Regions from separate parts of the Arthrobacter sp. TE12231 genome, predicted to be linked through region 3. Evidence: predicted binding sites of a transcription regulator. Region 3 holds the regulator's gene; each other region holds the start of a gene.
What was found. The regulator HrcA, encoded in region 3, represses chaperone genes, less so after heat shock. The targets are predictions, from matches to a motif close to TTNGCACTCGNNNNNNNCGAGTGCNAA.

Region 1 (5,277 bases), 950 kb from region 3:
GCCCCGAGCTGAGGAACCGGTCAACGCCAAGCTTGCTGCCGGTCTGTCCGGCGACGATCACACAGGCCGCGGCCAAGGTGGGCCAGAGTGCCACGAACCCGGGGAAGGAGGCCTGGACATTGAGCAGGAGGCCGCAGCTGAGCATGGCCACAATGCCCAGCCAGCCGAGCGCCAAGCGCCAGCTCCGGGGAAGCCGCAGGGAGGGAAGGGCCAGAGCCACAAGGGTGCCCAGCGCAAACTCCCATAGCCGCGCGCCGGTATCGAAGTACGCTTCCGTCTGCTCCGCCTTGGTGAAGAGGATGGAGTAGATCAGCGAACCGAGGAAAATCAAGGCGAAGATGTAGCACAGCAGCACGCGGTAGCGGAGCCGGAAGCGCCTGGCGACGAGTGCGGCTCCCGCGAAGATGAGCGGCCACAGGATGAAAATCTGCCCCTGGATCGAGAGGGACCAGAAGTGCTGGAAGGGGCTGGCCTGGCTGTGGTCCGAGGCGTAGTAGTCCGTGGCCTGGGACTGCAGGAGCCAGTTCTCGACATAGGACAGGGAGGCCCAGCCCTGCGAGATCACTTCCAGCCAGCGGGTCCGGGGAAGGAACAGGATGCTTGCGGCAATGACGGCCACGATGACGGTGACGGCAGCCGGGACGAGGCGCCGGAAGAGGTGCAGCCAATGCTTGAGCAGGGCCATGGGTCGGCCCTGCTCGTAACGGCCGACGAACTGCAGCGTCATGAGGAACGCCGAGATCAGCAAGAACACGTCCACACCGCCGGAGACCCGCCCCAACCAGATGTGGTAGCTCATGACCATCAGCACGGCCAAGGACCGGAGCCCCTGAATTTCGGGCCTGAAGGTGGACTTTCGGCCGGCCTGGGGCGCGCCGTCGGATCGGGCAGGTGCGGGTAGGGTTCTTTGCTGTGTCATAGAAAAACCCCTCAAACCGGTAACCAAAACGTCTATGTTATCCAACCGTAATGTTCATGGCCAATCGTCGCGGCGGGCATAGAACTCTATTCAGTCATGCCAAGGTGTGAGTTTCCAGTGAATTGTCAGCATGAAGGCAGCACGTCGCGGCTGAGTCGCGCCAGGACTTGGCGCACTTCGGGAGCATTTTCGCGGCAGTCCCCGGGCGCAAAAGCAGGACCCGGGCACAAAAAAGGGACGGCCCGGCAAGTTGCCGGGCCGTCCCCTGTGCGGGCCGAAATTAGTGCTGGTGGCCTGCGTGCTCGTCTTCGTCGGCCGGCTTCTCCACCACGAGGGTTTCCGTGGTGAGGACCAGCGCAGCGATGGAAGCCGCGTTGCGCAGGGCCGCACGGGTCACCTTGACGGGGTCGATCACGCCGGCGGCGATCAGGTCTTCGTACTCGCCGGACTTGGCGTTGAAACCCTGGTTGACGGCGGATTCTGCCACCTTGGCAACAACCACATAGCCGTCGAAGCCGGCGTTCTGGGCGATCCAGCGCAGCGGCTGGGTCAGGGCCCGGCGGACGATGCCGACGGCGGCAGCCGCGTCACCTTCGAGAGCCTGGACGGCTGCGTCCTCGTCGAGGGCCTTCAGCGCGTGGATGAGGGCGGACCCGCCACCGGCGACGATGCCTTCTTCAAGGGCGGCGCGGGTCGAGGACACTGCGTCCTCGATGCGGTGCTTCTTTTCCTTCAGCTCAACCTCGGTGGCAGCGCCAACCTTGATCACGCCGATGCCGCCGGCCAGCTTGGCCAGGCGTTCCTGCAGCTTTTCCTTGTCCCAGTCGGAATCCGTGCGGGTCAGCTCGGCGCGCAGCTGGGCAACACGCGCGGCGACGTCCTCGGCCGAACCGGCGCCGTCGACGATCGTGGTGTTGTCCTTGGTGACCGTGATGCGGCGGGCGGTGCCGAGCACCTCAAGGCCAACGGAATCCAGGCTCAGGCCCAGCTCCGGGGAGACAACCTGTGCACCCGTGAGAGTCGCGATGTCCTGCAGCATGGCCTTGCGGCGGTCGCCGAAGCCCGGGGCCTTGACGGCGACGACGTTCAGGGTGCCGCGGATGCGGTTGACGATGAGCGTGGACAGGGCCTCGCCCTCGACGTCTTCGGCAATGATGAAGAGCGGCTTGGAGCTCTGCAGCGCCTTTTCCAGCAGCGGCAGGAATTCCTGCACCGAGGAGATCTTGCCCTGGTTGATCAGGATCAGGGCGTCCTCGAGGACAGCTTCCTGGCGTTCCGCGTCCGTGACAAAGTACGGGGACAGGTAGCCCTTGTCGAACTGCATGCCCTCGGTGAGGACCAGTTCTGTCTGTGTGGTGGAAGATTCCTCGATGGTGATCACACCATCCTTGCCGACCTTGCCAAACGCCTCGGCCAGGAGCTCGCCGACCTCGTCGCTCTGGGCGGAGATGGCGGCAACGTTGGCAACCTGCGTGCCTTCGACCGGACGGGCGTTTTCCAACAGGCGGGCAGCGACGGCCTCGACCGAAACCTCGATGCCACGCTTGATCTCGCCCGGGGCGGCGCCTGCCGCAACATTGCGCAGGCCTTCCTTGACCAGGGCCTGGGCCAGCACGGTGGCGGTGGTGGTGCCGTCGCCGGCAACATCGTTGGTCTTGGTGGCGACCTCCTTGGCAAGCTGCGCGCCAAGGTTTTCGTAGGGGTCGTCCAGCTCGATTTCACGGGCGATGGTCACACCATCGTTAGTGATCGTGGGAGCGCCCCACTTCTTGTCCAGCACGACATTGCGGCCGCGCGGGCCCAGCGTGACCTTGACGGTGTTGGCGAGCTTATCGATGCCGGCTTCAAGCGACCGGCGGGCAGCGTCGTTAAACGCAAGCTGCTTTGCCATGGTTTTGTCCTTTCAAGACAGAACCCCGCGCAACTGATCCGTTCATGGCGAAGGATCGGCTGCGCGGGGGACCAAGAGAGTTACTTTACGACGATCGCCAGAACGTCGCGGGCGGAGAGTACGAGGTACTCCGTGCCGCCGGTCTTGACTTCGGTTCCGCCGTACTTGGAGTAGATAACGACGTCGCCGACGGCAACGTCAACGGGAACGCGGTTGCCGTTGTCGTCAAAGCGGCCGGGGCCTACTGCAACAACTTCGCCTTCCTGCGGCTTCTCCTGTGCGGAGTCCGGGATAACCAGGCCTGAAGCCGTGGTCTGCTCGGCTTCGAGCGGGCGGACAACAATACGATCCTCAAGAGGCTTAATAGAGACCGACAAGGACCTCTCCTATTCGTCAGCAAATTCGTGGACTATGAAGCGGTGATGCCATGGCGTACAGACCGTCGTCGCGGTGCCGGCAGCAGCCTGGCTGTGAAGCTTCAGGTGTTAGCACCCTCCTAGGGAGAGTGCTAATGACGACTCTATGTAAATGGTTAGCACTCGGTCAAGGCGAGTGCCAGAAATTCATCTCGGGTGAACAGCTCCCCCGCGCGGGACATGCTCATTCTTTGCTGCAGCCAGCGGACACTTCGGCATCATGCTCCCTGCCCGCGCCAAGCGAGGGACATGTCCAACAGGTAGCGGCTACCCAGGAGGACATGCCCATTCTTTGCTTCCGCCACCGGACACTTCGGCATCATGCTCTCTGTCTGCACCAAGCAAGGGACATGTCCAGCGCATGCTGGCTGCCCAAGGGGGGCATGTCCACCGGATGAAGGCTGCTCAGTGGGAGATGCCCATTCTCTGCACCGTTCATTGGACACTTCGGCATCATGCTCCCTGCCCGCGCCAAGCGAGGGGCATGTCCAACGGGTAGCGGGCACTCAGGGCATGTCCAGTGCATGCGGGCTGCCCGAGAGGACATGTCCAACGGATGAAGGCTGCTCAGTGGGAGATGCCCATTCTTTGCTGCAGCCAGCGGACACTTCGGCATCATGCTCCCTGCCCGCGCCAAGCGAGGGGCATGTCCATCCGGGCCTGCTGGGTCCATGGGGCCTGGCGCGTGCCCTACTCGCCGGCGAGGTCCTCGAAGTCCACGTCTTCGCCTTCTTCGTCGTCGCGGTCACTGCCTTCGTCGTTCCGATGCCGGTACATCACCAGGGCTCCGCCGCCGGCCAGCAGGACGCCGGCGATGAGGAAGATGATGCCACCGAGCCTGGCCGTGGCATAGGTGTCGCGGATGGCCCGGGCCTCGTCCGTGGCGTCCTGTACGTTCTTGCCGCCGACGGAATAGACCGTCGCGTTGAAGGAATCGAGGAAGAAGATGATCACCAGCAACGCGATACACACGACGGCGATCACCGCTCCGGCGATGATCGCCGGCCGTGCGTAGCGGGCCAGTCCCTGCTGATGGCTATGGCGCACCCGCCCGCCGTCGTCCCGCCCGCCGTCGTCCTGCCCGTCCACGTCCTGCCCAGCGTCGTCCTGCCCAGCGTCGTCCTGCCCGTCCGTATTCTGACCGCCCGTGTTCTGCCCGGATGTTTCCTCTGACGTGCTGCCGCCTGTACCGCTGTCTTCCATGTCGTCAAGCCTAGTCCCCGTGGTCCGGTCGCAGCGTGCCCGCGGCGCTGAACTACGCTGGAAGGCATGACTGACGCACCGCAGGAACACATTGCCCCGATCCTCACGCCCGAGGGCTGGGAGCTGCTGGCGTCGCTGGGCCCGTACCGCGAGGACGAGGCCTTCCGCCTCACCGCGGCGCTGCGCAAGGCCGGCCACTCCCCCGAGCTGGTCTCGGCGGTGCTCACCCAGTCCCGGTTGCGGACCAAGGCCGAGGCCAAGTTCGGTGAGTTCGCCCGGCAGATGGTCTTCACCAAGGCCGGCCTGGAGCAGGCCACCCGGCTCACGGTGGCGGCCCGGCACGCGCAGCGGTTCGTCGAGGCCGGAATCAGCCATGTCGCGGACCTCGGCTGCGGGCTGGGAGCCGATGCCATGGCCCTGGCGTCCATGGATCTCATGGTCACCGCGGTGGAAATGGACGAGACCACGGCTGCCTGCGCCACGATGAACCTGATCCCCTTCCGCAACGCCACCGTGGTCCACTCCGATGCCACCGCGGTTTCCCTTGAGGGGGTCGACGGCGTCTGGCTGGACCCTGCCCGGCGCACCACGTCCACTTCGGGAACCAAGCGGATCTGGGATCCGGAGGACTTTTCCCCGCCGCTGTCCTTCGTCGAGTCGCTGGCCGGCTCCGGGCGCGCCGTCGGCGTCAAGATGGGGCCGGGCATGCCGCACGATTCCGTGCCGGCGGACTGCGAAGCCCAGTGGGTCTCCGTCGGCGGGGACGTCACCGAGGTGGCGCTGTGGTTCAACGCCGTCCGGCGCCCCGGCGTCCGGCGTGCTGCCCTGGTGCTCGGGCCGCTCGGTGC
Region 2 (5,277 bases), 930 kb from region 3:
CCAGAGTCACCGGCCAGGTGAAGCTGCCCCCCACGGGAATTACTTGGCGAGGCTGGGGGTAAGGCTGGACGCGAAGCCGGGCAGCCATTCGCGCAGGCCCGGGCCGAGGTCCTCGCTGTCGCAGGCGAGCTGGACACAGGCCTTGAGGTAGCTGAGCTTGTCGCCGGTGTCGTAGCGGCGGCCGCGGAAGACGACGCCGTACACGCCGTAGCCCTCGCCGGTGCCGGTGGAGAGTTCCTGCAGTGCATCCGTCAGCTGGATTTCGCCGCCGCGGCCCGGCGCGGTGCGCTCGAGCACTTCAAAGACGGCCGGGTGCAGGACATAGCGGCCAATGACCGCGAGGTTTGACGGGGCGTCCTCGACGTCGGGCTTCTCCACGAGCTGCTTGACGCGGACGTACTCCTCACCGGCGATCGCCTCGACGTCGGCGCAGCCATAGGCGCTGATCTGGGACGGGTCCACCTCGATCAGCGCGACCACCGACCCGCCGGTCTTGGCCTGTACTTCGATCATGGTGCTGAGGAGCTCATCGCGGGCGTCGATCAGGTCATCGCCCAGGAGCACGGCGAACGGTTCCTGGCCGACGTGCTGCTTGGCCCGGAGGACCGCGTGGCCGAGGCCCATGGGGTCGCCCTGGCGGACGTAGTGGATGTCGCCGAGGTTGCTGGCGGCCTGGATGGACTCGAGCTTTGCCGTGTCACCCTTGGCTTGGAGGGTGGCTTCGAGCGTGGGAACGCGGTCGAAGTGGTCCTCCAACGCCCGCTTGTTGCGGCCCGTGATCATCAGGATGTCGTTCAGGCCGACATTCACGGCCTCCTCGACCACGTACTGGATGGCCGGCTTGTCAACGACAGGCAGCATTTCCTTGGGCATGGCCTTCGTGGCCGGAAGAAACCTGGTACCAAGGCCCGCGGCGGGGATGACGGCCTTGCGGACGGAAGCATTGGGTGTATTCACTCGACTAATCTAACGGAGGGACCAATCATTGCGTAATTATTCGGCCTGCCCCGCGGGCCCCCTGACGTTGCGGAGCAGGCTGCACGATGCAGAGGACGGACCAGTCATGGCGTCAAAAGACGAAATACGCTCCAGCCACAGGGCAAGGCGTGCGGCGCTCCCGTTGGACGCGCTCGATGCCGCAGCGGCAGGCATCACCCGCCACGGACTCGAGTGGGCATCCGATCTGACCGGCGGCCGCCGGGCTACCTTCGCCGCGTATCTGGGCGTGGGCGCCGAACCGCCCACGCTGCCGCTGCTGTCAGCCTTGGTCGATGCCGGGCACCGGGTGCTCCTTCCCGTCTGCGAACCCGAACTCGAACTCAGCTGGGTGTACTGGACTCCGGAATCCGGGTTTGTCCGCAGCCGGTTCGCCCCCATCCAGGAGCCTGTTGGCGAGCGCCACAGCACCGCGGTGACGCTGGACGCCACCGCAATCTTCCTGCCGGCCACTGCAGTGGATTTCTCGGGCAACCGCATCGGACAAGGCGGCGGCTACTACGACAAGTTCCTTGCCACATTGGCCGCCCTGTCCTCCGCGTCCGGCTCGTCCGCGGCCGGCAGGGCGTCCGACGCCGTACCGCTGCCGACTGTCGCCGTCGTCTACGACACTGAGGTACTGCCCGCGGGCAGTATTCCCGCCGAGTCCTTCGACCGGAAGGTCGACGCGGCGCTGACACCGGGCGGGATCATCCGGCTCCGCTGATCGGGGGTCCTGCGGGGGTGATAGAATTAGCACTCAGGCCCTGCGACTGCTAAGACGGAACCCGCCGACAGGTATATCGATAGATATATCGACCGGTCCCGACTCGACAGCACGGGACCTGCTCGTTTGTCCCAGAGGAGGATTTCCAGTGCCCACGTATGCATATGCCTGCAAGGACTGCAGCCACGCCTTCGAGATCGTGCAGTCGTTCAGCGACAACTCCCTGACGTCCTGCCCCGAGTGCCAGGGCACGCTGCGCAAGAAGTTCAACAGCGTCGGCGTTGTATTCAAGGGATCCGGCTTCTACCGGACCGATTCGCGCGACACCAAGGGCAGCACAGTTGCCCCGGCCCCCGCTGCGGCTCCCGCACCCGCAACGGCGCCTGCCCCGGCCGCCGCCAGCTAGGGTCCCAAGGCTGCCATCCGTGCAGCCCTGGTGCACCGTCTCCGGACGGAACCGTCCGCCTAGCCTCCGGCCGCCGCCCCGGAGCGTTGTTCGCGAAAGACACCGCTGCCAAGGCAGCACCGTGGCCGCAGTCCCTGTGCCGTGCAATCGCGCACTAATGCCGGCATGCCGCAGCCTACACAGTCCTTCCTGCCTCCCGTTGTCCACATAAGCAGTTCCGCGACTCCCGCGAGCATGCCAGAGTCCGTAGCGTGGCGGCCATGGCACCCTCACTCAACCCGGCTTCCTGGCCGTCTTTCAAGGCCTCTTCGCTGCCGCCCCGGCCCGGGAACGGAGCGATGCCCGCCAGCTGGGCACGCTCCGGGATCCGCTCCGCTGGCCTCCTTCCGCCCACGTTTCCTTCTGCCGGCAGCTCCATCCGGAATTACACCCGGCCCGGGAGACCGCCCCGGCAGCGGTTGCCGCGCGGCAGGCCGCCGCGACGCCGCCTGGGCAACTGGTTGAGCCGGAACCGCCGGCTACTGGCGGCGCTCATGTTGTGCATCGCCGCTGGCCTGACTGTTCAGCAGCTAACTCCTGCGCCCGCCGACACCGCCACTGCGTTCGCAGCCGTAGCGGATCTTCCCGCCGGAAAAACCCTGGAACCAGGCGACGTCCGCATGATCAGCATCCCGCCCGGCCTAGTGCCGGCCGGCAGCCCGGGCGGCGAAAACGCGTTCGAGGGCAAGCAGTTGGCCGCACCGCTGCGCCAAGGCCAGCTCCTCACCGACGCCCAGATCCTTGGCCCTGGCCTGCTGGCCGGAAGCCCGCCCGGTTCCGCAGCCGTACCGCTCAGGATGGCGGATCCTGCGTCTATCCGGCTGCTCTCCCCCGGACAACTCGTCAACGTGGTGCTCACCGTCGGCAGCGGCTTCGAACAAGCCGCTGAAGGCCAAATCCTGGCCGAAGCCGTCCCTGTACTGTGGACCTCCGTGCAGGGCGGCAAGACGGGCCAGTGGTTGCCCGCAGCGGACGCTGACGCGGACGGGCTCATCGTCGTGGCAGCCGCGGCCGATCAGGCGCGGCGATTGGCCGGCGCATCAACCCAAGGCAAGCTGTTCTTCGTGCTTGTGGCGGCAGCGCCGGGGTGAGTGGCTGGGTGACTGGCGTGCACACTCTCGCCATGGCGAGCGCCCGGCTAAGAGCCTGACCGCCGGCGCGGTAGTCCTTGCATCGGATTACCGCAGGCTTCAGGGCGAGCACCCGGCTAAGTCCCTAACCGAGCGCCCGGCTAAGTCCCCGACCGCCGGCCGGTAGTCCCTGAGACCGATTGCGGTCGCCGGCGCCGCCGGCTACTCGGCACCGGCCTTACATCTCAACCCCAGTGCGGAGGCTTCTGCTCCTGGAGCCACGCATCGTGGTCGTAGTTCTCGGGCTGGTCGCCCCAGCGCCGCGGGTCGTCTTCGGCCGCCTTGTTCGGCAGCACTGCCCCGGCAGCCGTTGCTGGCGCCGCCGCGCGCCGGGACTTCTCCTTTGGCGTCGCCTGCTCCCGCGCTTCTCCGGCGGGCTGCCCCGCTGCCGACTCCCCCGCTGCCGACTCCCCCGCCGCCGGTTCCCGGGCCGCCGACCCGGAGTCGCCGTTCGCTTCAGCCGCGGTAGCGCCGCTGCTGTTCTGGATGTCGCCGTCTGCACTCATGGCGCCGGACTCCTTACTGCCTGTACTGCCTGTCATACCATTGTTGCCGGTCGTGGCTGCACCGTTTATGGTCCCAGCCTCTGGCCTCAGCAGGGGCGTAGCACCTGACTCGTGCGCATCCCCCGGCCGCGCTGCAGACTGAGTGGACGCGGTCTCGCGCCCATGAAAATCATCTCCCGCCGGTGCGTGCCCTGAGAAGACGTGGCTTTCCTGGCCCCGGGCGTCGTTGATCGCCAGGTTTTCAATGTCGTCGTCGAAGAACCCGTGGGATGCCCGGAGCCGACTGGACACGGCAGGCTTCTCCAACCCGAGGTAGCCGCCAATCCGGTCGGCGCAGGCCGAAGGATCAGTGAAGACCTCGATGGTCCACAGCGGCATATAACGCCAGCCAAGCCGCTCAAGCAGTTGCGGCCGGAGCCGGCTCCGTTCGCGGACGCTCATTCGCCGGTAGTGGCCGGTGCCATCGGACTCAATCGCCACTGGACGGGGAATCTCCGCATCCTCCTGGCCGATCGTGGTCATCGGATCGGCGGCGGCCACCATGTTGAGGACGCCGTCGTACTGGTGCCACACGCGCGCACCGCGGGCCCGGAGCCGGTCGCCCAGGTCTGCCACGAGCGGATCAGCGCCGAGCGCCTGCTCGCTGGCGGCCGCCCGGGATGCGGGGCTGCCCAGATCCGTATTCCCCGCGATCTCGCGGTCCAGTAGTTCGTAGAAATCCACGGCACCATGGCTCAGGCGGCTGACGTCGAGGTCCTCGGGGCGGAAGCAACTGAGCACGTGCAGGGATCGCCGCGCACGCGTCATCGCCAAGGCGAATTTAGCGCGTCCGCCGTCGGCGGAGAGCGGGCCAAGGCTGTGGAGCGTGCGCCCGTGCGGCGTGCGCCCATAGCCCGGGGAGAAAATGACGTGGTCGCGGACTAGCCCCTGGGCCCGTTCGAGATCCACGACGCGGAAGGATTCCTCCCCTGCTGTGAAGAAACTGCCGAGCATCGGGTAGTTGGGCAGTTGGGCCCGGATGGCTTCGCCGATCCGGGCGGCGTGACGGAGGCTGCCGGTCACCACAGCCAGCGAGGTCCGGGGACGGAGCCGGGCGTGCTCGAAGACTAACTCCACCGCACGGTTCACCTCGGCAACCACCGATTCAACGCCGTCGTGGTCGGCGCTGGGCAGCCCTGTGCCATCGGGAAGGTATTCCACGCTGAGGGCACGGTCGAGGCCTGTGGCGGATTGCCCTTCCGGGAGCCGTGTGAGTTCCCCGCCGTAATATCCCTTGCTGAGCTGGCGCACCAGGTCTTCATCGACCGCGCGGTACACGGTCCTCAGGTTCCACACGGGCAGTACGGCAGTCAGCGCACGGTAAGCACTCTCGACGCTCTGGTAGGAGCTCTCCCCTGCGGCGAGCCGTTCGACCCCCACGGTGAAGGTTCGTGGGCTGGCGATCTGGTCATCGCCGAAAGCTATGACCTGCCGGGCCCGGGCGATAGCCGGGAG
Region 3 (5,277 bases):
GCGACGGCACGCAGCCCAGGATGCCGCCGAAGTGCGCCAGCGTGGCCCACTGCCGGTCCTCGCCGGCCGTCAGCGGCAGCGCATTTGCCGGAACGCCATGGTACGGGGGCTGGCCATGGCCGGCCTGGTTGCCCGTGTGTTCGCGTGCGTTATCTGCCACGGTGAAGCCCTTCGGATTGCGGTGATGCGTTGCTGCCTGGGTTGTGCCTGGAATAGCCGGGACCGCGCTGGGAGCGCGGCCGCCGTTTCAAGAATACTTGCTTGGGCGCGTAAATGGAGATCACGGAGCGGCCGCCGCGGCGCGCTACGGCACGGTCAGGAAGTCAATGACCTCTTCGACGCGGCCCAGCAGGGACGCCTCCAGGTCGGCGTAGCTGCGGACCGCGCCGAGGAGCTTCTGCCAGCCGAGGCCGATGTCCTCCTTGGTGGAGTGGGGCCACCCGAACGCCGTCAGGATGCCGGTTTTCCAGTCCACGCCGCGGGGGATCACCGGCCACCGCTCAATCCCCAGGACCGCGGGCCGGATGGCCTGCCACACGTCCACGTAGGGGTGGCCCACAATCAGGACGTTGCCCGCGGCACCCGGCGAAGCCATGACGGCGTCGGCGATCCGCGACTCCTTGGAATCGGGCACCAGGTGGTCAACCAGCACGCCCAGCCGGCGCCCCGGACCCGGGCGGAACTCCGCCACCGCGGCCGCGAGGTCGTCAATGCCGTGCAGCGGCTCGACGACGATTCCCTCCACCCGGAGGTCATCGCCCCAGACCTTCTCCACGAGCTCGGCGTCGTGCTTGCCTTCCACCCAGATCCGGCTGGCCTTGGCCACCTGTGCGCGCTGTCCCGCCACCCGGACCGAGCCCGACGCCGTGCGGCCGGGACCGGCGGCCGGCGCCGCCTTCGGCGCCGGAGGCATCAGCCGGATCGGCTGCCCCTCCAAAAGGAAGCCAAAGCCGAGGCGGAAGGACCGGGACTTGCCCCGCCGGTCCTCCAGCGCCACCACGTGCATGCCGCCGGACTTCTCCACCCGGGTCACGGCGCCCACCCAGCCGGACTGGACCTCCTCGAGGACCATCCCGCGTTCCACCGGGACTTCCGGCAACTGCGTCTTGGCGGGGGCGGACAGGTCCTGGGGCCCCCAGTTCTGGTACGACATCTCTACACGCTTACTTTGCACTCGGAATGTACGGCGGTCGGTGGAACTCTCCGGGGCCCGAAGGGGCCCGAACCGGACCACAGGGGCGCGGCGACGGTAGCGGCTGCCGCGGTTCCCGCGCCGTCGTGACGGATCCCCGTGATCCCGCAGGCAACGCCCGGAGCGAATCCAATGCTAACAACGCGGCGACTCATATTAGACTGGTTAGCACTTAGGCATGTCGAGTGCTAACCCCTGTCCGGTCACGGACCGCCCCCGCACGACGCGGGGACGCGAACCGAACGGTCCTGGGGCGGCACCGGCTGCGGGACCGTCGATTGGAGGTGGAGCGTGAGCGAACCACGCAAACTTGAAGTGCTGCGCGCCATCGTGGAGGACTACGTCCATTCCCGCGAGCCAGTCGGGTCCAAGGCGCTGGTTGAACGGCACCATCTTGGTGTCTCCAGTGCCACGATCCGCAATGACATGGCCGCACTGGAAGACGAAGGCCTCATCACGGCACCGCACACGAGTGCCGGCCGGATTCCGACGGACAAGGGCTACCGGCTCTTCGTCGACCAGATCTCGGCCGTCAAGCCGTTGTCTCCGGCCGAGCGCCGGGCCATCCAGGCGCTGCTGGAAGGATCAGAAGACCTCGACGACGTCCTCGACCGCACCGTGCGGCTCCTGTCCCAGCTGACCAACCAGGTCGCCGTCGTGCAGTACCCGCTGCTCAGCCGCGCCCGTGTGCGGCACATCGAATTCGTGCTGCTGGCGCCCCGGAAGGTCCTGGCGGTCCTGATCGCGGACACCGGAAAGGTGGAGCAGCGCGTGATCGACGTCGGCCAGGAGATTGCCGACGACGCACTGGCGGAGTTGCGCACCCGTTTCCTGGCCAGCCTCTCCGGAACCCCGCTGAGCCTGATGCCGCAACTGCTGCCCGCCGTCGTGGCGAGCGGCCCGCCGGCGCGCCGCGGCGCAGCCCAGGCCCTGGCCCGCGGCCTCGAGGCCCTGGCCACGAGCAGCCGCGAGGAGCGCATGGTCATGGCCGGCACCGCCAACCTGGCCCGCTCCAACGTGGACTTCCCGCTCAGCATCGGCCCCGTGCTGGAGGCCCTCGAGGAGCAGGTGGTCATGTTGCGCCTGCTCAGCGAAATGGCCGAAGACCCGCGCGGTGTCACGGTCAGCATCGGACGGGAGAACCCCTACGACGGCCTCGCCGAGGCCTCGGTGGTGGCCACCGCCTACGGGCCGGACGCCACGGCCAAGGTCGGAGTCCTCGGGCCCACCCGGATGGACTATCCCACCACCATGGCCGCCGTCCGCGCGGTGGCCCGCTACCTTTCGAGGATCCTTGGGCCCTGACCGGCCCGGGACCGAACGCTACTTTTTGCCCGACAGGCAGTGCCCCACAGGCAGAACAACAAGGAAGAGATACACACTTTGAGCAGCCACTATGACGTTCTTGGAGTCTCCCGCGACGCAACGGGGGAGGAAATCAAGAAGGCCTACCGGAAACTGGCCCGGACCCTTCACCCTGACGTGAACCCGGGGGAGGACGCCTCGGACCGGTTCAAGGCGGTCACCCACGCCTACGAGGTCCTTTCCGATCCGCAGAAGCGCCGGGTCTATGACACCACCGGCAATGAGAACGGCACCGACAACGGCTTCGGCGGCGGCAGCTACTCCGGCCAGGGCTTCGCCTTCCAGGACATCTTCGAGACCTTCTTCGGCGCCGGCGGCGGCCAGGGCGGCCCGGCGTCCCGGATCCGCCGCGGCCAGGACGCGCTGATCAGCGTACGGATCGACCTCCGCGACGCTGTGTTCGGCGTCAACAAGAAGCTCGAAGTGGACACGGCCGTCATCTGCCCCACCTGCGAGGGCTCCTGCTGCCGCGAGGGCAGCCACCCGGTCCGCTGCGACATCTGTGGCGGCAGCGGCCAGGTCCAGCGTGCCGTGCGGTCCATCCTCGGCCAGGTCATGACGTCGGCTCCCTGCGGCTCCTGCGAGGGCTTCGGCACCGTCATCAAGGACCCCTGCAACGAGTGCAGCGGCCAGGGCCGGATCCGCAGCCGCCGTTCCCTGACCGTCAAGGTCCCGGCCGGCGTTGCCACCGGCACCCGTATCCAGCTGTCCGGGCAGGGCGAGGCGGGCCCCGCCGGCGGCCCGGCCGGTGACCTGTACGTGGAGATCCGGGTCAACAATGACCCTACCTACGTCCGCGACGGCGACGACCTCCACGCCAGCCTCAACATCCCCATGACGGCTGCCGCGCTCGGCACCGAAATCACCCTGGAGACCTTCGACGGCGAGCAGGAGATCGACGTCAAGGCCGGCACCCAGTCGGGCGAGGTCATCACCCTGCGCGGCCTCGGTGTGACGCACCTGCGCGGCCACGGCCGCGGCGACCTGAAGGTGCACCTGCAGGTTGAAACGCCGGTCAAGCTCGATCACGCCCAGGAAGAACTCCTCCGCCAACTGGCCAAGCACCGCGGCGAACACTTCACCGCGGGAAAGCTTGCCGCCAGCGGCGGCGTCTTCGCCAAACTGCGGGATCGGCTCGGTAACCTGTAGCGGTGAGTAACCCGGTCTTCTTCACCGCCCCAGGCGCCCTGGACCAGCAGGTCCCCGGCTCGGACTTCGTCCTCGAAGGCGCCGAAGCCCGCCACGCCATCACCGTCAAGCGGCTCGCCGTCGGGGAGGCCGTGGATATCGCCGACGGCGCCGGCAAGCGCCTGACCGGCACCGTCGCCGCCGTCGCTCCGGGCGAACTGACCGTCGAGTGCCTGGACCTCCTGGCGGAGCCGCAACCCGCGATCCGGCTGGTTCTGGTCCAGGCCCTCGCCAAGGGCGACCGCGACGAACTCGCGGCCGAAACCGCCACCGAACTGGGCATCGACGCCGTCATTCCCTGGCAGGCCGAGCGGTCCATCGTGCGGTGGAAGGCCGAACGTGCCGCGAAGGCGCATGCAAAGTGGCAGTCGGTGGTGACCGCGGCCGCCAAGCAGGCCCGCCGGGCCTGGATCCCGGAAGTCCGGGCCGCCGTCGACGGTGCCGGGCTGCAGGCGGCCGTGGCAGCCGCGGACCTCGCGGTCATCCTGCACGAAGACGCCGTCCGCCCCCTGCGGCAAGTGCTTGAGGCCTGGCTGGACAGTGCTGCTGAGGGCGAGGCGGCGCCCGGCAGCGACGGGCCCCGTGAAGTACTGCTGATCGTGGGCCCGGAAGGCGGCATCAGCCCGCGGGAGGTCACCCGGCTGTGCGACGCAGGAGCGGTGACAGCCCTGCTGGGCCACCATGTGCTGCGCTCGTCCACGGCAGGACCCGCCGCCACCGTGCTGGCCAGCGACATCCTCGGACGCTGGTAGCCGGCAGCATGACTATTTGCCCGTTACTATTTGCCCGTGACTAGTTGACCGTGAAGCCGCGGGTGTCGGTGAACACTTCCCTGGAGCTGTCCGCCGGGTCCACCTGGGACACGCGGACTTCATAGCGTCCCGGGCCGAGGTTCACGGACAGGGTGAACAGCCCGGACTGCGCGGAATCGGCCGAAGCCGTCGCGTTGCCATTGAGATAGGCGGATTTGGCGTTATCGCCGTCCACCTTGAGGATCTCCCAGCGAAGCTTCCCGCCTTGAACGGTGCTCCGGCCGCTGATCTTGACGGACCCGTCAGCGACGGACATGCCTTCCTGCGGATCAATGATCCACACGGGGGCAACCATCCCGGCACTGCGCGACGTCGGAGCGCCGAGCCGGACGTGGTTGAAGGCGACATAGTCCGTATGCCCGTCGACGAGGACTACCACCTGGACCTGCTGTCCGGAATCGATAAGGCCCGCGCTGGCGGCAGCTGCCGTCGCGGTGTAGACGAGCTGCTGGATGGCGCGCTCGGCCATGGCCGCGTCCACGTTGCTGTTGAAAGCATCCGCCGAGACATCCACCGTGATCACGTTCTTGCCGGAAATCGACGTCGACAGCTTCTTCGGATTCTGCCACGGCGTGAAGAAGTCCGGGTCGAGCGGCTTCTGGGACATCATTACCCGCAGGGCGCGCGTGACCGGGTTGTCCTGATCCGGGACGTCACGGAACTCGCGGTACAGGAACGCGTTGTCGTTGCTCCGCCCGATCCAGTACACCGGGGCCTTGT
Region 4 (5,277 bases), 1.6 Mb from region 3:
GTGCGAACCGGCCGCGCCGGCGCGGACGCTGAGGACCCGGTTGAGGAGCAGCACGCCCTGCTCCGCCCAGCGGCTAAGGTCCCCGTGGACGCGGGGCGGGAAGCCGAGATCGGCCTCAAGTTCCTTGTAGATGTTCGCGAGGCTGCGGGGGATCGGCCGGGTGCCACCATCGACGGCGAAGGACAGCCCGACGGCGTGCCCCGGCGTCGGATACGGGTCCTGTCCCACGATCAGGACCCGCACGCCGGACAGCGGCTGCCGGAAAGCGCGCAGGAGGTTGGACGGCGACGGGAGGACCTCATGACCCGCGGCCGCGTCGCTGGCGAGGTAGTGCAGGACGTCCCGCAGCTGTGGCTCCACCGGCGCCAGCGCCTCGGCCCAGTCCTGGGCAACCAGCTCGCTCAGCGGCTGGCGTGCCAGCTCCGCGAAGCTGAGGTTGTCGGCGGCTGCGGGCTCCAGCTCGAACAGGGCATCGGAATCAAACACAGGTCCCATTCTCCCGCACGTCCGCGCGCGCCGCCCGTTCCTGGACCGCGCCCAAATGACAACCCTGTCGTTCGGCCGTAGCATGGGACTGACTTTTTACCGGATCCAGCCAAGGGAGTGTGTCGTGGCCGAAACAGCGCAAGAGCACGTGCTCGCGGGGGATTTTGACGGAATTTCCGAGTCGGGGGACAGCCTGGGGGCGGTGGCGGACGAATCGCCGCTGAGTGCCCGTGACCAGCAGATGCTTGCTTTGGAGCGGCAGTGGTGGAAGTACGCCGGGGCCAAGGAACAGGCCATCCGCGAGCTCTTCGACCTTTCCGCCACGCACTACTACCAGATCCTCAACGCCCTCATCGATACCGAGGAGGCGCTGGCCCACGATCCCATGCTGGTCAAGAGATTGCGTAGACTACGTACATCACGCCAACGTGCCCGCACTGCCCGTCGTCTGGGAACAGATTCGTAAAGTAGCGCCACGCGCAGCCGGATTCGCAGGTCCTGTTGCGCCCGCTTCCGGCCTCGGGCACCCCGTATGAAATCAGCAAGGACGTCGTTTAACCATGACCAAATACGCTCGGGATGAATTTGATCGGGTCCCCGAGACCTCTACCCGGCAGGGTGTCCACCGGACCGTCGCCGAATCGCGCCGCCGGAGCCTGGTTCCCATCCTGGCGGCGGGCTGCATAGCGCTGGCCATCGGCCTGGTGGCCTTCCTGATCCTGCCCAAGCTCGGCTTTTCTGCGGGCCAGGCATCGGCCGTCTCCGCCGGCAGCAGCGCGTCCGCCAGCAGCAGCCCGTCTGCTACGAGCCCGGCGAGCCCCAGTCCCGAGGCGACCAGCACGGCCCCGGCCAGCCCCGAAGCTGCCACGACGGCGCCGGAAGCCTCGCCCTCTGCAACACCGGGGGACACTGCCGCCGGCGTGGACAAGACGCAGCCGGTGACGATCTATAACGGGACCACCACCGCCGGCCTCGCCAGCAGGGTCGGCGGCACCGTCAGTTCCGCCGGCTGGGTCCTGGGCCAGACGGGCAACTGGCCCGGCGTTCCCCAGCAGACGTCGGTGATTTTCTACAGCAGCGTGGACCAGAAGGGCAACGCCGAGGCTCTGGGAACGCTCCTGGGCATCGACACCCTGGTGGAGTCCGCCGAGTTCAACATGCCTCTCGTCGTGGTGATCGGCCCCGGCTTCCAGTAACCCATTCCGGTTACGCCTCAATAACTATTCACCGGCGGGTCTGCCCGTCACCGGCATTACTGCGGGACGCTGTGGATACAGTGGCTGCGGATTTCTCTTCGCAGTCCGCGGCGCACATCGACGTGGGCCGCACGCAAGCTAGTTGAAAGTGTGGACACCATGGCACTGGGAACCGTCAAATGGTTCAACGCCGAAAAGGGCTACGGCTTTATCACTGTCGACGGGTCCGAGAACGACGTCTTCGTGCACTGGTCCGCGATCATCGGGGAAGGCTACCGCGCCCTGGATGAGGGCCAGCGGGTGGAGCTGGAAATCGGCGAGGGCGAAAAGGGCCCGCAGGCTGAAAGCGTTCGGCCCGCCTAGTGGCACTTCCCGCCCTCACGGACACCCCGCGGGACACCGCCCGGCGTCGCACAGGAGCTTTCCCGTTGGGCCGCGCCCTGGCAGCGGGAACGGTAACGGCCCTGGCACTGACAGGCTGCCTGGGGCCTGCGGGCAGCGCCCGCGTGGCCAGCGCCGACGCCAGTGGCGACGGTACCCTGCGCATCGGCCTAATCCTGGACAACACCGGGCGGCAGAACTTCCTCAACGCCCCCCAGCTCGCGGCCGCACAGCTTGCCGTCAAGGACATCAACGCCGCCGGCGGCCACAAAGGCAAACCCGTGGAGCTGCTGCCGGAAACCATCAGCACGGACACCGCCGCCCAGGCCAAAGCGCTCGTGGCCGCCAAGGCCGACGTCGTGATCGGTCCCACTGATTCCAGCCGTGCCCCGGCCGCCATCGACGTGCTGTCCAACGCCAAGGTAGCGCTCATTTCGCCGGCCAACTCTGCCAGCGGGCTCAGCAACTACAAGAGCGGCGGCTACTACTTCCGCACCGCGGCGGCCGACGTCGCCCAGGCCTCCGTCCTGGCCAAGCTGGCCAAAGACGGCGGCGCGAATACCCTGGCCGTCCTGCACGAGGAAGGTGACTACGGCAAGGATGTCGCCGCCGCCGTCGACAGTGCGGCCAAGCAGTCCGGCATGGACACCGTGGCGGACGCGGAGTTCAAACCGGGCCAGGCGCAACAAGCTGTTGCCGCCGCGAAAGCCGCGAATCCCGACGCCGTGGTCCTGGTCGCGCGCGATGGCGCCCAGGGCGCCATCGCCGAACTGAACAACGCCGGCCTTGCTGGGAAGAAACTCGTCCTCAGCGACGGAGCAGTCAACCAGTACGGCTCCGGGCTGGGCGCACGCGCTCTCGACGGCGCACGCGGGATCCTGCCCGGTGTGTTCCCCTCCGCCGCCTTCCAGGCGGACCTCGTGGCGGTAGATCCCGGGCTGAAGGACATGACGTTCGCCGCCGAGACGTACGACGCCGTCATCCTGGCCGCCGTCGCTGCCGCCGCGGCAGAGGACGACGCCGGAACCTCCATCGCGGCGTCCCTCGTCCCCATCTCCGGCGGCGCCGCGGCAGCAGACGGCCAGACCGCCAGCCCGGCCGCTAGCAAGGTGTGCACGAGCTACAAGGACTGTGAAGACGCGCTGCATGCAGGCCAGCGTCCGGACTACGACGGCCAGTCCGGACGGATCAGCTTCGATTCCCACGGGGACATCACTCAGGCGAACTACGTGGTCTACACCTACGGCGAGGACAACATGGCCAAGATGAGCGGCACGGAGACCGCCAGCAGCAACGGCGGCTGATCGCTCATAGCGTATTGGGCCCGCGTGGCGGGCGGTTCGGGCCGGCCACTGCTTGCACTCTCCCCGGGGGAGTGCTAATTATTGAGTTAGCACTCCAGCGCACTGACTGCTAACACGACGCCCGGTCCGCCCGGCCGCGAAGTGAGGCGGCCGGTCCAGGAGCTAAAGAAACACCTTGCTGGGGTGAGATCCCGGACCCAGCGGCATACAGAGGCCGCCGGGTTGGGATCGTCCGTCGCGGGCACCGCAGCGAAGGTTCATTCTTAACGACTGTCCCGAAAGGACTACTGCCGTTATGGCCAAGATCATTGCATTTGATGAAGAGGCACGCCGCGGTCTTGAGCGGGGCCTGAACATCCTCGCCGACGCCGTCAAGGTCACCCTCGGCCCGCGGGGACGCAACGTCGTCCTCGAAAAGAAGTGGGGCGCCCCCACGATCACCAACGATGGTGTTTCCATCGCCAAGGAGATCGAGCTGGACGATCCTTACGAGAAGATCGGCGCCGAGCTGGTCAAGGAAGTTGCCAAGAAGACGGATGACGTCGCTGGCGACGGCACCACCACGGCCACCGTGCTGGCCCAGGCCCTGGTCAAGGAAGGCCTGCGCAACGTCGCGGCCGGCGCTGACCCGCTGTCCCTCAAGCGCGGCATCGAGAAGGCCGTCGAAGCCGTCACTCGCGAGCTCCTGGCCTCCGCCAAGGAAATCGAGACCAAGGAAGAGATCGCCGCCACCGCGTCCATCTCTGCTGGCGACAACGAGATCGGCGCCCTGATCGCCGAAGCCCTCGACAAGGTCGGCAAGGAAGGCGTCATCACGGTCGAGGAGTCGAACACGTTCGGCCTCGAGCTGGAGCTCACCGAAGGCATGCGCTTCGACAAGGGCTACATCTCCGCTTACTTCGTCACAGACGCCGAGCGCCAGGAAACGGTCCTTGAGGATCCCTACATCCTGATCGTCAACTCCAAGATCTCCAACGTCAAGGAACTGGTTGCTGTCCTCGAAAAGGTCATGCAGTCCAACAAGCCGCTGCTGATCATTGCCGAAGACATCGAGGGCGAGGCCCTGGCCACCCTGATCGTCAACAAGATCCGCGGCACCTTCAAGTCCGTTGCCGTCAAGGCTCCGGGCTTCGGCGACCGCCGCAAGGCGCAGCTGGCCGACATCGCCATCCTCACCGGTGGCCAGGTCATCTCCGAGGAAGTCGGCCTCAAGCTTGAGACCGCCGGACTCGAACTCCTCGGCAAGGCCCGCAAGGTTGTTGTCACCAAGGACGAGACCACCATCGTTGAGGGTGCAGGCGACGCCGACCAGATCGCCGGCCGCGTGTCCCAGATCCGCGCCGAGATCGAGAACTCGGATTCCGACTACGACCGCGAGAAGCTGCAGGAGCGCCTGGCCAAGTTGGCCGGCGGCGTTGCAGTCATCAAGGCCGGTGCCGCAACCGAAGTCGAGCTCAAGGAACGCAAGCACCGCATTGAGGACGCTGTCCGCAACGCCAAGGCTGCTGTTGAAGAGGGCATCGTCGCCGGCGGTGGCGTTGCCCTGATCCAGGCCGGTGCCAAGGCATTCGCGAACCTGCAGCTCTCCGGTGACGAAGCAACCGGTGCGAACATCGTCCGCGTTGCCATCGACGCCCCGCTGAAGCAGATCGCCTTCAATGCCGGCCTCGAGCCCGGCGTCGTGGTGGACAAGGTCCGCGGCCTGCCCGCAGGCCACGGCCTCAACGCAGCCACCGGCGAGTACGTCGACCTGCTGGCCGCCGGCATCAACGACCCGGTCAAGGTAACCCGCTCTGCCCTGCAGAACGCGGCTTCCATCGCCGGTCTGTTCCTCACCACCGAGGCCGTTGTGGCCGACAAGCCGGAGAAGAACTCCCCGGCTATGGGCGGCGGCGACGACATGGGCGGCA

Region 1: a site for HrcA is predicted at 3,343-3,369, ahead of groES (co-chaperone GroES). Genes of this name have one in related genera too.
Region 2: a site for HrcA is predicted at 1,729-1,755, ahead of ACVWYS_RS04240 (FmdB family zinc ribbon protein). Genes of this name have one in related genera too.
Region 4: a site for HrcA is predicted at 3,454-3,480, ahead of groL (chaperonin GroEL). Genes of this name have one in related genera too.

Annotation. Positions count from the first base shown of each region.
Region 1 is NZ_JBSSFS010000001.1:892,893-898,169, reverse strand. It holds gene ACVWYS_RS04165 (acyltransferase family protein) at 1-919, opposite strand, end outside; gene groL (chaperonin GroEL) at 1,200-2,810, opposite strand; gene groES (co-chaperone GroES) at 2,891-3,187, opposite strand; gene ACVWYS_RS04150 (hypothetical protein) at 3,917-4,429, opposite strand; gene ACVWYS_RS04145 (THUMP-like domain-containing protein) at 4,496-5,277, shown strand, end outside.
Region 2 is NZ_JBSSFS010000001.1:920,048-925,324, reverse strand. It holds gene ACVWYS_RS04255 (GNAT family N-acetyltransferase) at 1-34, opposite strand, end outside; gene galU (UTP--glucose-1-phosphate uridylyltransferase GalU) at 40-957, opposite strand; gene ACVWYS_RS04245 (5-formyltetrahydrofolate cyclo-ligase) at 1,064-1,702, shown strand; gene ACVWYS_RS04240 (FmdB family zinc ribbon protein) at 1,851-2,108, shown strand; gene ACVWYS_RS04235 (RcpC/CpaB family pilus assembly protein) at 2,609-3,238, shown strand; gene ACVWYS_RS04230 (AAA family ATPase) at 3,463-5,277, opposite strand, start outside.
Region 3 is NZ_JBSSFS010000001.1:1,847,790-1,853,066, forward strand. It holds gene ACVWYS_RS08370 (DUF4870 domain-containing protein) at 1-160, opposite strand, end outside; gene ACVWYS_RS08375 (DUF3097 domain-containing protein) at 305-1,153, opposite strand; gene hrcA (heat-inducible transcriptional repressor HrcA) at 1,484-2,497, shown strand; gene dnaJ (molecular chaperone DnaJ) at 2,576-3,706, shown strand; gene ACVWYS_RS08390 (16S rRNA (uracil(1498)-N(3))-methyltransferase) at 3,709-4,497, shown strand; gene ACVWYS_RS08395 (GerMN domain-containing protein) at 4,538-5,277, opposite strand, start outside.
Region 4 is NZ_JBSSFS010000001.1:3,427,632-3,432,908, reverse strand. It holds gene ACVWYS_RS15345 (uracil-DNA glycosylase) at 1-495, opposite strand, end outside; gene ACVWYS_RS15340 (DUF3263 domain-containing protein) at 659-952, shown strand; gene ACVWYS_RS15335 (LytR C-terminal domain-containing protein) at 1,047-1,682, shown strand; gene ACVWYS_RS15330 (cold-shock protein) at 1,842-2,045, shown strand; gene ACVWYS_RS15325 (ABC transporter substrate-binding protein) at 2,045-3,367, shown strand; gene groL (chaperonin GroEL) at 3,663-5,277, shown strand, end outside.